Regions from separate parts of the Streptacidiphilus sp. EB103A genome, predicted to be linked through region 3. Evidence: riboswitches for the same ligand, from Rfam matches in the RefSeq annotation. Region 3 holds a riboswitch; each other region holds the start of a gene.
What was found. Region 3 has a riboswitch for S-adenosylmethionine ahead of ABH941_RS30825 (putative leader peptide). Riboswitches for the same ligand answer to the same signal wherever they lie in the genome.
Positions count from the first base shown of each region.

Region 1: another riboswitch for S-adenosylmethionine. It lies ahead of thrC (threonine synthase); the one in region 3 lies ahead of ABH941_RS30825 (putative leader peptide).
Region 2: another riboswitch for S-adenosylmethionine. It lies ahead of ABH941_RS26060 (GNAT family N-acetyltransferase); the one in region 3 lies ahead of ABH941_RS30825 (putative leader peptide).

Region 1 is NZ_JBGCAQ010000013.1:176,508-179,751, reverse strand. Features, by position in the region: gene ABH941_RS22465 (MoaD/ThiS family protein) at 1-157, opposite strand, end outside; gene thrC (threonine synthase) at 154-1,437, opposite strand; SAM riboswitch class I at 1,455-1,601, opposite strand; gene ABH941_RS22455 (glucosyl-3-phosphoglycerate synthase) at 1,801-2,766, shown strand; gene ABH941_RS22450 (trehalose-6-phosphate synthase) at 2,797-3,244, shown strand, end outside.
Region 2 is NZ_JBGCAQ010000016.1:114,987-118,230, forward strand. Features, by position in the region: gene ABH941_RS26045 (CrcB family protein) at 1-173, shown strand, start outside; gene ABH941_RS26050 (DUF190 domain-containing protein) at 170-583, shown strand; gene crcB (fluoride efflux transporter CrcB) at 583-951, shown strand; SAM riboswitch class IV at 1,028-1,141, shown strand; gene ABH941_RS26060 (GNAT family N-acetyltransferase) at 1,167-1,901, shown strand; gene ABH941_RS26065 (AMP-binding protein) at 2,068-3,244, shown strand, end outside.
Region 3 is NZ_JBGCAQ010000021.1:49,577-52,820, forward strand. Features, by position in the region: gene ABH941_RS30815 (LLM class flavin-dependent oxidoreductase) at 1-887, opposite strand, end outside; gene ABH941_RS30820 (putative leader peptide) at 1,057-1,137, opposite strand; SAM riboswitch class IV at 1,158-1,268, opposite strand; SAM riboswitch class IV at 1,413-1,523, shown strand; gene ABH941_RS30825 (putative leader peptide) at 1,544-1,642, shown strand; gene ABH941_RS30830 (amino acid ABC transporter permease) at 1,752-2,804, shown strand; gene ABH941_RS30835 (amino acid ABC transporter ATP-binding protein) at 2,849-3,244, shown strand, end outside.

The DNA of each region.
Region 1 (3,244 bases), on a different contig from region 3:
GCTTGCCGCTGTCGTCCAGGATCCGGCCGCGGATGCCGGTGTGGTTGGCCTCCAGGTCGTCGATGACCGCGGCGAGGGTGGCGCCCTCGGCCGCGACCTCGGCGGCGCCGCCGGTGTAGGTGCGGAGGATGGTCGGGATGCGGACGGAGACACTCATGCGAGGCCAGCCTCTCGGAACGAGTCAAGGGTGGGGCGGATGGTGGCGGACAGGCCGGTGGTGGGCTCCACCGCGTCCAGGGTCTTCAGACCGTCGCCGGTGTTGAGGACCACGGTCTCGGCGGCCGGGTCGAGCAGGCCGTTCTTGATCAGCTTCTGCAGCACGCCGACCGTCACCCCGCCGGCGGTCTCCGCGAAGATGCCCTCGGTGCGGGCGAGCAGCTTGATCGCGTCCACCACCTGCTCGTCGTTCACATCCTCGACCGCGCCGCCGGTGCGCCGGCAGATGTCCAGGACGTAGGGGCCGTCGGCCGGGTTGCCGATGGCCAGCGACTTGGCGATGGTGTCGGGCTTCTGCGGCCGGATCACGTCGCGTCCGGACTTGAAGGCCACCGAGACCGGGGAGCAGCCCTCGGCCTGGGCGCCGAAGATCTTGTAGGGCTTGTCCTCGACCAGGCCGAGGGCGATCAGCTCCTTGAGCCCCTTGTCGATCTTCGTCAGCTGGGAGCCCGAGGCGATCGGGATCACGATCTGGTCCGGCAGCCGCCAGCCGAGCTGCTCGCAGATCTCGTACGCCAGGGTCTTGGAGCCCTCGCCGTAGTAGGGGCGGAGGTTGACGTTGACGAAGCCCCAGCCCTCGCCGGCCGGGTCGCCGATCAGCTCCGAGCAGAAGCGGTTCACGTCGTCGTAGTTGCCCTGGATGCCGACCAGCTCGCCGCCGTACACGGCAGCCATCACGATCTTGCCCTGCTCCAGGTCGTGCGGGATGAACACGCAGGAGCGCAGCCCGGTCCTGGCCGCGGCCGCGCCGACCGCGCCGGCCAGGTTGCCGGTGGAGGAGCAGGAGAGGGTGGTGAAGCCGAAGGTGCGGGCCGCCTCGACGGCGATCGCGACCACGCGGTCCTTGAAGGAGTGGGTGGGGTTGCCGGAGTCGTCCTTGACGTACAGACCGCCGGTGACGCCCAGCTCGCGGGCCAGGTTGTCGGCCTTGACCAGCTTGGTCCAGCCGGGGTTGAGACTGGGCCGGGAGGCCACGTCGGCGGAGACCGGCAGCAGCGGCGCATAGCGCCAGATGTTGGTGGGGCCCGCCTCGATCCGGGCGCGCAGTGCCTCGGGGTCGCCGGTGGGCAGCTCGTAGGCCACCTCAAGGGGTCCGAAGCATTCGATACAGGCGAAGTCCGGGGCGAGCGGGGTGCGCGCGCCGCACTCGCGGCAGGACAGCGCGACGGCGGGTCCGAAGGATTCGGCGGTGACAACGGACTCGGTGGTTACAGCAGCCATGATGGCGAGGCCCTCTCTCCTCATCTTCCCCGCGGCGCGTCTCGCCGCAGGACGGAATTGGCACCTTCCCCACCAGGGCCTCAACAGCTTGAGCTGCGGCTTTATCTGGCAGGAGGGTTGCCGGGACTTCAACGGGCCGTTCCCTCAGTCCCTCTGGATGAGCTCTCTGGCGATCCGGGCGCCGCAGCTCGCTGCGGCTACTGCCCGGAAGGCATTTGTAGTGCCAACCGTTGTACCCGCCGTGCGGCGGCTACTGGTCGTCCCCAAGACTGTAACCGAAGCCCCGCCCACCGATCACTGGTTGTCCGCGAGGCGAGACACCCGGTACCGCCGAAGCTCCGGTATCAACATCCGAGGAGTCCCGTGCTTGACGAGGTCGCCGACTGGCTGCGCCGCCGCTCCTGGGCGGCCGCCGACCGACCACTGCCGGAGCTGCTCGCCGCCAAACGGGCGAGCGGCGCCACCGTCAGCGTGGTGCTGCCCGCGCTGGACGAGGAGGCGACCGTCGGCGGGATCGTCGCCACCATCCGGCGCGAGCTGATGGAGGCCGTGCCGCTGGTGGACGAGCTGGTCGTGGTCGACTCCGGCTCCGCCGACCGCACCGGACAGGCGGCGGCCGCCGCCGGGGCCAGAGTGGTGCACCGGGACTCGATACTCCCCGAGCTGCCCGCCCTGCCCGGAAAGGGCGAGGTGCTCTGGCGCTCACTGCTGGTGACCAGCGGCGACCTGGTCTGCTTCATCGACGCCGACCTGCGCGAGTTCGACCCCGCCTTCGTCTCCGGGATCATCGGACCGCTGCTCACCGACCCCGACGTGGCCTTCGTCAAGGCGATGTACGACCGGCCGCTGGAGACCGACACCGGCAGCATCCCGGCCGGCGGCGGCCGGGTCACCGAGCTGGTCGCCCGCCCGCTGCTGAACCTCTACTGGCCGCTGCTGGCCGGCTTCGTCCAGCCGCTCGGCGGCGAGTACGCGGCCCGGCGCACCCTGCTCGAACAGCTGCCCTTCCCCATCGGCTACGGCGTGGAGCTGGGCCTGCTGGTGGACGCCCTGGAACTGGCCGGCCTGGACGCGCTGGCCCAGGTGGACGTGGGCGTGCGGCACCACCGGCACCAGGACTCCCAGGCCCTGGGCCGGATGGCGGCCACCATCCAGCTCACCGCCCTGGACCGGCTCACCCGCAGCAACCGGCTGAAGGCGGCCGAGGACCTGGCCAGCCCCACCCTCACCCAGTTCACCCGGACCGCGTCCGGATTCACCCCCGCCACGGTCGACCTCTCGACCCTCGACCGCCCGCCGATCGCCACGCTGACCGGCCGGGACGTTTGACCCCACTCCGCACAGGCAAGGCTCTGCATCATGGTCAACGCACGCCCGTCCCCATCGCACCAGGCACGGATTCTGCTCGCCTCCAACCGCGGACCCATCTCCTTCACGGTGGAGGACGACGGCACGCTGACGCCCCGCCGGGGCGGCGGCGGGCTGGTCTCCGGCCTCAGCGCCATCGGCGACGACATCGAGTCGGTGTGGGTCTGCGCCGCACTCACCGAGGGCGACCGCGCCGCGACCCGGCAGGGCAAGCTGGGCGACCCGTCCGTACGCATGCTGGACATCGACGCCGGCACCTTCGCCCGCGCCTACAACGGCATCGCCAACTCCACCCTGTGGTTCGTCCACCACCTGATCTACAACACCCCGACCACGCCCGTCTTCGGCGCCTCCTTCCGTCGCGAGTGGGCCTCCTACGAGGCCTACAACACGGCCTTCGCCGAAGCCCTGGCCGAGGCCGCGGCGCCCGGGGCGACCG
Region 2 (3,244 bases), on a different contig from region 3:
TGATCGCCGGACTCGCCGCCGTCTGGACCGGGATCGCCCTGGTCCGGCGGCTGACCGGGCTCCCGGTGCGGCGGGGCCCCAGCCGCCGCAGCGGGGGCGGCCGGCCCGCGGCTGCCCCGCCCCCGGCGAACCTGCCTTCCGAAGAGCCGTCCGCCGAAGGAGCCTCGCGATGACCCCGCTGCTGCACCGCCACCACGAGGACGACCGGGCAGCCGAGCCGCGCGAGGAACTGTCCGGGCCGGCCCTGCGGTTGACCGTGCACCTCGCCGACGGCGAGCAGTTCCACCATCGCCCCGTCTACACCGAGATCGTGCACCGGGCGCACCGCGCCGGGCTGGCCGGAGCAAGCGTCTTCCGGGGGATGGAGGGCTTCGGCCGGAACTCCCGGGCCGTGCACACCTCACGGCTGCTGGACCTGGCCGACAACCTGCCGCTGCTGGTGGTCATCATCGACACCCCCGAACGCATCCGCGCCTTTGTGCCAGAGCTGCGTGAGATCAGCCCTCGCAGTCTGGTCACCGTCGAAGAGATCGAACTCGTCGCTCCCGCCGCACCGGCCGTCCCGAGCGAGGAGAAGTCCTGATGCCCGTGCTGATGGTCTTCCTCGGCGGGATGCTCGGCGCGCCGCTGCGGTTCCTGGCCGACCGGGCCGTGCAGCGGCGCCATGACAGCGTGTTCCCCTGGGGCACCTTCGCCATCAACGTCACCGGTTCGTTCGTCCTCGGCGCCCTGGGCGCCGCGACCGTGCACCACCACCTCGCGCCCGATCTCAGCCTGCTGCTGGGCACCGGGGTGTGCGGCGGTTTCACCACCTTCTCCACCTTCTCCTACGAGACGGTGCGGCTGATGGAGGACGGCTCGGTGGCCGAGGCCGGGCTCAACGCCGTCGGCAGTCTCGGCCTGGGGCTGGCCGCGGCCGCGCTCGGCTACGGGCTGCTGACCTGGCTGTGAGCCCCCCGGTCGGGGCCAATGCCTACCGGAGGGATGGGGATTGCCCGGAGGTCGCCAAGAGGTTAACGTGATCTGTGGTCATGAGTGTCAGCGTCGAGCCCTGGCTTGCTGGCCGGCAACCCTCGTCCGCGGTGGGGTGCTCCAGGTGATGACCCGACAGGACGGCTGCGCCGTCCTGTAAGCGCGAGATCCGATCAGAAAGGCCCCGCCCCGCCATGCCCGCAGAGTCCCTTCGGGAGAGCGCCCCGTCGACGGCCGCCCCCCGTCACCCGCTGGACAACCCCGCCCGTGCCGCGCTGCTCGGCCCGCACGCGCACTTCGCCGAACGCCGGGGGGCGGTGCTCCGCTACCCCTCGGACGTCACGCCGTTCGTGGCCCTGCCGGACGAGCCCGACGAGCAGACCTGGCGTGATGTGGCCGCGCTGCTGGGGCCGGGCACGGTGGTCCCGGTGGCCGGGATCGAGAGCTCGCCGCCGCCGCACTGGGAGACGGTGATGGACCTCCGCGGGGTGCAGCTGGTCGACGACGGCATCGCCGCCGCCCCGGACGGCGAGGCGGTCCGGCTGGGCCCGGAGGACGTGCCGGAGATGCTGGCCCTGGTGGAGCACGCCAAGCCCGGACCGTTCCTGCCCCGGACCGTCGAACTCGGCACCTACCTCGGCATCCGCCGCGAGGGCCGGCTGGTGGCGATGGCCGGCGAGCGGCTGCACCCGCCGGGCTTCACCGAGATCAGCGCGGTCTGCACGGCCGACAGCCACCGCGGCCAGGGGCTGGCGACGAGGCTGGTGCTCGCCGTCGCGGACGGCATCCGGGCCCGCGGCGAGACCCCGTTCCTGCACGCGGCGGCCACCAACACCAACGCCATCAGGCTCTATCTGTCACTGGGGTTCCGGCTGCGCCGTGAGGTGAGCTTTGTGGCGGTGCGGGTTCCCGCTGAGGGGCGCGCGTAGTCCGGAGGACGTCCGTCTTCAGGGGGAGCCGAAGATTCCGTCATATGCCGGAAGACAATGCCAGGGGCACGGGCTTAGCGTGTGAGTACTGATACGCGACGGCGCGTGGCGGGCGAATTCCCGGATCCAGCAGGGGGCTTGTCGGCTCCGCTGGAGGGATAGTGCTGTGACTGCGAACTCCAAGACGCCCAACCCCGAGACGCCCAACCCCATCACCTTGTCCAGTTGTCCGCTCGACTGGACCGTCCCCGCGCAGCTGCGGCAGCGGGCCGCCGAGCGGCCGGACGCGACGGCGCACCAGGTCGTCGACGGAGCCACGCTGACGCTGGCGGCCTGGGAGGAGTCCTCCAACGCGGTGGCCCGGGGCCTGGTGGACCGCGGTGTGCTCCCCGGCGACCGGGTGCTGCTCCCGTGCTCCACCGCGGACTGGATCGACTACGCGGTGGCCTGGGTCGCCGTGCTCAAGACGGGAGCGGTCGCGGTGCCGGTCTCGCAGGCGGCCGGGGCCGAGCAGACGGCCATGGTGCTCCGGGCGTCCGGTGCCGTCGGCGCCGTGGGCGCGGTCCCCGCGGGGCTTCGCTGCGGCTGGTCCGCGGGCGTCGCCGAGCTGGCCGAGGGACGGTCGACGGCGACCTTCGGGATCGCGACCACCCGGGACGGGATCGCGCTCACCCCGGCGTCCGACGCCGAGATCATCTACACCTCCGGAACCACCGGGGTTCCCAAGGGAGTTGTCGCCACCCACGCCAACATCCTGTACCCGCTGATGCATTCGCTGTCGCGGGACGCCAGCACCGCCCTGCACTCCCTCCCGCCGGGGACCACGGTGGGCCAGGGGCTGCTGGTCCAGCCGCTCGGGCCGAGCCCGCACAGCGTCCTGACGCTGCCGCGGTTCAGCCCCCAGGCTCTGCTGCGGGCCGTCGAGCAGTACCGGCCCACCCATGTGGTGATGGTGCCGGCCATGGCGATCGCGCTGGTCAACGCCGCGGCCCGGGGCTCCTACGAGCTGGGTTCGGTGCGTCAGGTCCGCACCACCAGTGCGCCCATCCACCCGGCCACCCTGGCGCAGCTCGCGGAGCTGTTCGGCACCGCGCGGATCCGCAATGTCTACTCGACCACGGAGTCCTGGCCGCGCCGGATGGGCACCGACTACGACCCGGCCCGGCCCAAGTCGCTGGGGCGCCCCTCGGCGGGATCACAGGTGCGGATCGTCGGCGCCGACGGCCGGGTCGTTCCGCCCGGGGTGGCCGGGGACGTCCAGCTGCGCAGTGACGCGCCGCAGCGCCGCTACGACGGCGAGGGCGACGCGGGAAGCGGCGCCTCCACCGTCTTTCTGGCCGACG
Region 3 (3,244 bases):
TGCACGGTCTCGTCGGAGCGCCCCGCGGCGGACTGCTCCGCGCGGATCTCGCCGACAATGGCGCGGGCGTCGTCCGCGTCGTGCGGGGTGATGAAACCGAGGTCGGTGGAGCGGGCGACCAGCCGGTAGGGGATGCTCTGGTGCGCCAGCGCGGTCACCAGCGGCTGGCCCTGGGGCGGGCGCGGGGTGATCGAGGGCCCCTTCACGCTGAAGGCCGTGCCCTCGAAATCAATGTAGTGCAGCTTCTCGCGGTCGATGAAGCGTCCGGTGGCGACGGAGCGGATCTCGGCGTCGTCCTCCCAGCTGTCCCAGAGCCGCCGCAGTACCTCGACATACTCGGCCGCCTCGTCGAACAGTTCGGCGACCTGGGCCTGGACCTCCGGCCGCTGGAGGTCGGCGAGTGTGAGCCGCGGCAGGGTCCGGCGGCCGAAGAGCTCCGCCTCGTGCGGACGTCCCGACACCTGTACGCGGACCCCGCCGCGTCCGCTGCTGACAAAGTCCAGGGTGGCGATCGCCTTGGAGATGTGGAACGGCTCGGTGTGGGTGACCGTCGCCGTCGGCACCAGCCCGATGTGCCGGCTGAGCGGGGCGATCCGGGCGGCGGTCAGCACCGCGTCCAGTCGGCCTCGGACCTGGTCGGTGCGCCGGTCCGGCTCGAAGGCGGCCGACGACTGCAGGCCGAGGGAGTCCTCGATGGTGACGAAGTCCAGCAGTCCGCGCTCGGCCTCGGCGACCAGGTCCGCCCAGTACGCCGCGGTGAAGAGACCCTCGGGACGGGCGTCGGGCAGCCGCCAGGCCGCGGGGTGCCAGCCGGTGCCGTCGAGGGCTACCGCCAGGCGGAGGGCAGATTCCGGGTGAGACTCCGGGTGAGACGGCGGGTGAGACATGGGGGGTCGCTTCCTGCTCGGATGGGTGCCCGGTGGTGGGTGCGGCGGGCATGCCGAAGGGAAACCGCGCCGGGCGGGCCCAGGGCGGAGTCGGCGGGAGGGAGGTGCTTCAGCGGGAGGGATGCTTAGGCGGGAGGGATGCTTCGGCGCGAAGGACGACGCTTCGGGCTCAGACGGCCGGACAGAGGGCGCTGGCGATGCGCTGAAGATCGATATGGCGACGCGAGTACGTACCCACTGGTCGACGCACTGCTCACACCTCCGGTTCAGCTTGCGCGCTTACAGGACTGCGCCGTCCTGTCGGGTCGTCACCTGGAGCACCCCGCCGCGTCGGAGGGTTGCTGGTCAGCCAGCCAGGGCTTGTTGCTGACGCTCGTAACCTGCTCACACGCTAACTCCGGATGGGTGCCGAACACAATCCCCACTGATCGACTGGGGATCGTGCAGGCCGTTCGGGGCCCTGCCGAATCTCTATCGAACAGATAGGCATTGTCTAAAACAGCTGGACGGGTTACGGTGTTCCCTGGTTATGAGCGTCAGCGTCAAGCCCTGGCTTGCTGACCGGCAACCCTCCGACGCGGCGGGGTGCTCCAGGTGACGACCCGACGGGACGCCCCAGTCCTGTAAGCGCGAGATCGAAAGCGGAGGTGAGAGCAGTGCGTCGGCCAGCCGGTACGTACTCGCGTCGCCACGTCGATCTGCTGCGGGTGAGCAGTGCCCTGTGTCCGTGTCCGGGGACGTCCGCGGTCTGCTGACCGCACACTTCTCGCTTCCCCCCTCGGCACCTGTCGCCCCCCTTCACGCCGTCTCGCCGTGCTCACACGGCGCGATGCCGCGTCCTCACGGGACGGAATCCACACCCCCATGAGCAGTCCGGACACCTCCGCGCGCACCGCTGTCGCGCCAGAGCCTCCGCCTCCAGTCACCGCCGACCAGCCCGCCGCCGACCGCCCTGCCGCCAACCGCCCACTGCACGAGCGCCCCGAGGACGGGCAGCTGCTCGCCGCGAAGCTCGTCCCGCTGCGCCGCCCCGGCCAGTGGGTCTCCGCGCTCGCCCTCCTCGTCCTGCTGGCGATGCTCGTGCACACCCTGCTGACCAACAAGCGGTTCCAGTGGGACGTGGTCGGCAGCTACTTCCTCAACGGGTCGATCGTGAACGGCCTGGTCCTGACGCTGTGGCTGACCGCGGCGGTCATGTCGACCGGCTATCTGCTCGCCATCGGGGTCGCCGCCATGCGGCTGTCCGGCAATCCGGTGCTGCGCTCGCTGAGCTTCGGCTTCGTCTGGCTGGTGCGCTCGGTGCCACCGCTGGTCCAGCTGCTCTTCTGGTACGAACTCGCCTCGCTGTACCCGCAGTTGTCGCTGGGAATCCCGTTCGGGCACGAGTTCGTCACGGTGCGGACCGCGCACCTGTTCAGCGGGATTCTCGCCGCCTACGTCGGGCTCACCCTGGATGTGGCGGCCTTCGCCTCCGAGATCGTCAGGGGCGGCATCCTGTCCGTGGAGCACGGCCAGACCGAGGCCGCCGAGGCGCTGGGCCTGGGCCGGGCCAGGATCTTCCGCAGGATCGTGCTGCCCCAGGCGATGCCGGCGATCATCCCGGCCTCGGGCAACCTGCTGATCGGCATGCTGAAGGCGACCTCCATCGTCAGCGTGATCGCGGTGCAGGACCTGCTCTACTCGTCCGAACTCATCTACAACCAGAACTACCTGATCATCCCGCTGCTGCTGGTCGCGACCCTCTGGTACATCATCCTCACCACACTGCTCTCGATCGGGCAGTTCTTCGTCGAGCGCCGCTACGCCCGCGGCAGCAACCGCCGCAGCGGCACCGGCTTCTGGCAGCTGTTCCGCGGCAACGTGCCGCTGTTCGGCGCGAACGGCCGGAGCGGACGCGAACTGGCGGGCCTGTCATGAGTACGGACGAGCACCAGGCCGACGAGCGGCAGACCCTGGCGCCCCTGGTACGGATCCGCGGACTGCGCAAGAGCTTCGGTGCGAACCTGGTCCTGGACGGCATCGACCTGGACGTGCGGGAGGGAGAGGTGACCGTGCTGCTGGGGCCCTCGGGCTCGGGCAAGTCCACCCTGCTGCGCAGCATCAACCACCTGGAGAAGCCCGACGCCGGTTTCGTCGAGGTGGGCGGCGAGATCGTCGGATACCGCCACCACGGCAGCAGGCTGCACGAGTTGGGCCATCGGACGGTCACCCGGCAGCTGGCCGCGGTCGGCATGGTGTTCCAGCAGTTCAACCTGTTCCCCCATCTGACGGTGCTGGACAACATCACCGAGGCGCCGGTCGCCGTCCGGGGCCTCTCCAGGAAGTCGGCCGCGCTGCAGGCCAGGGAACTGCTGGAG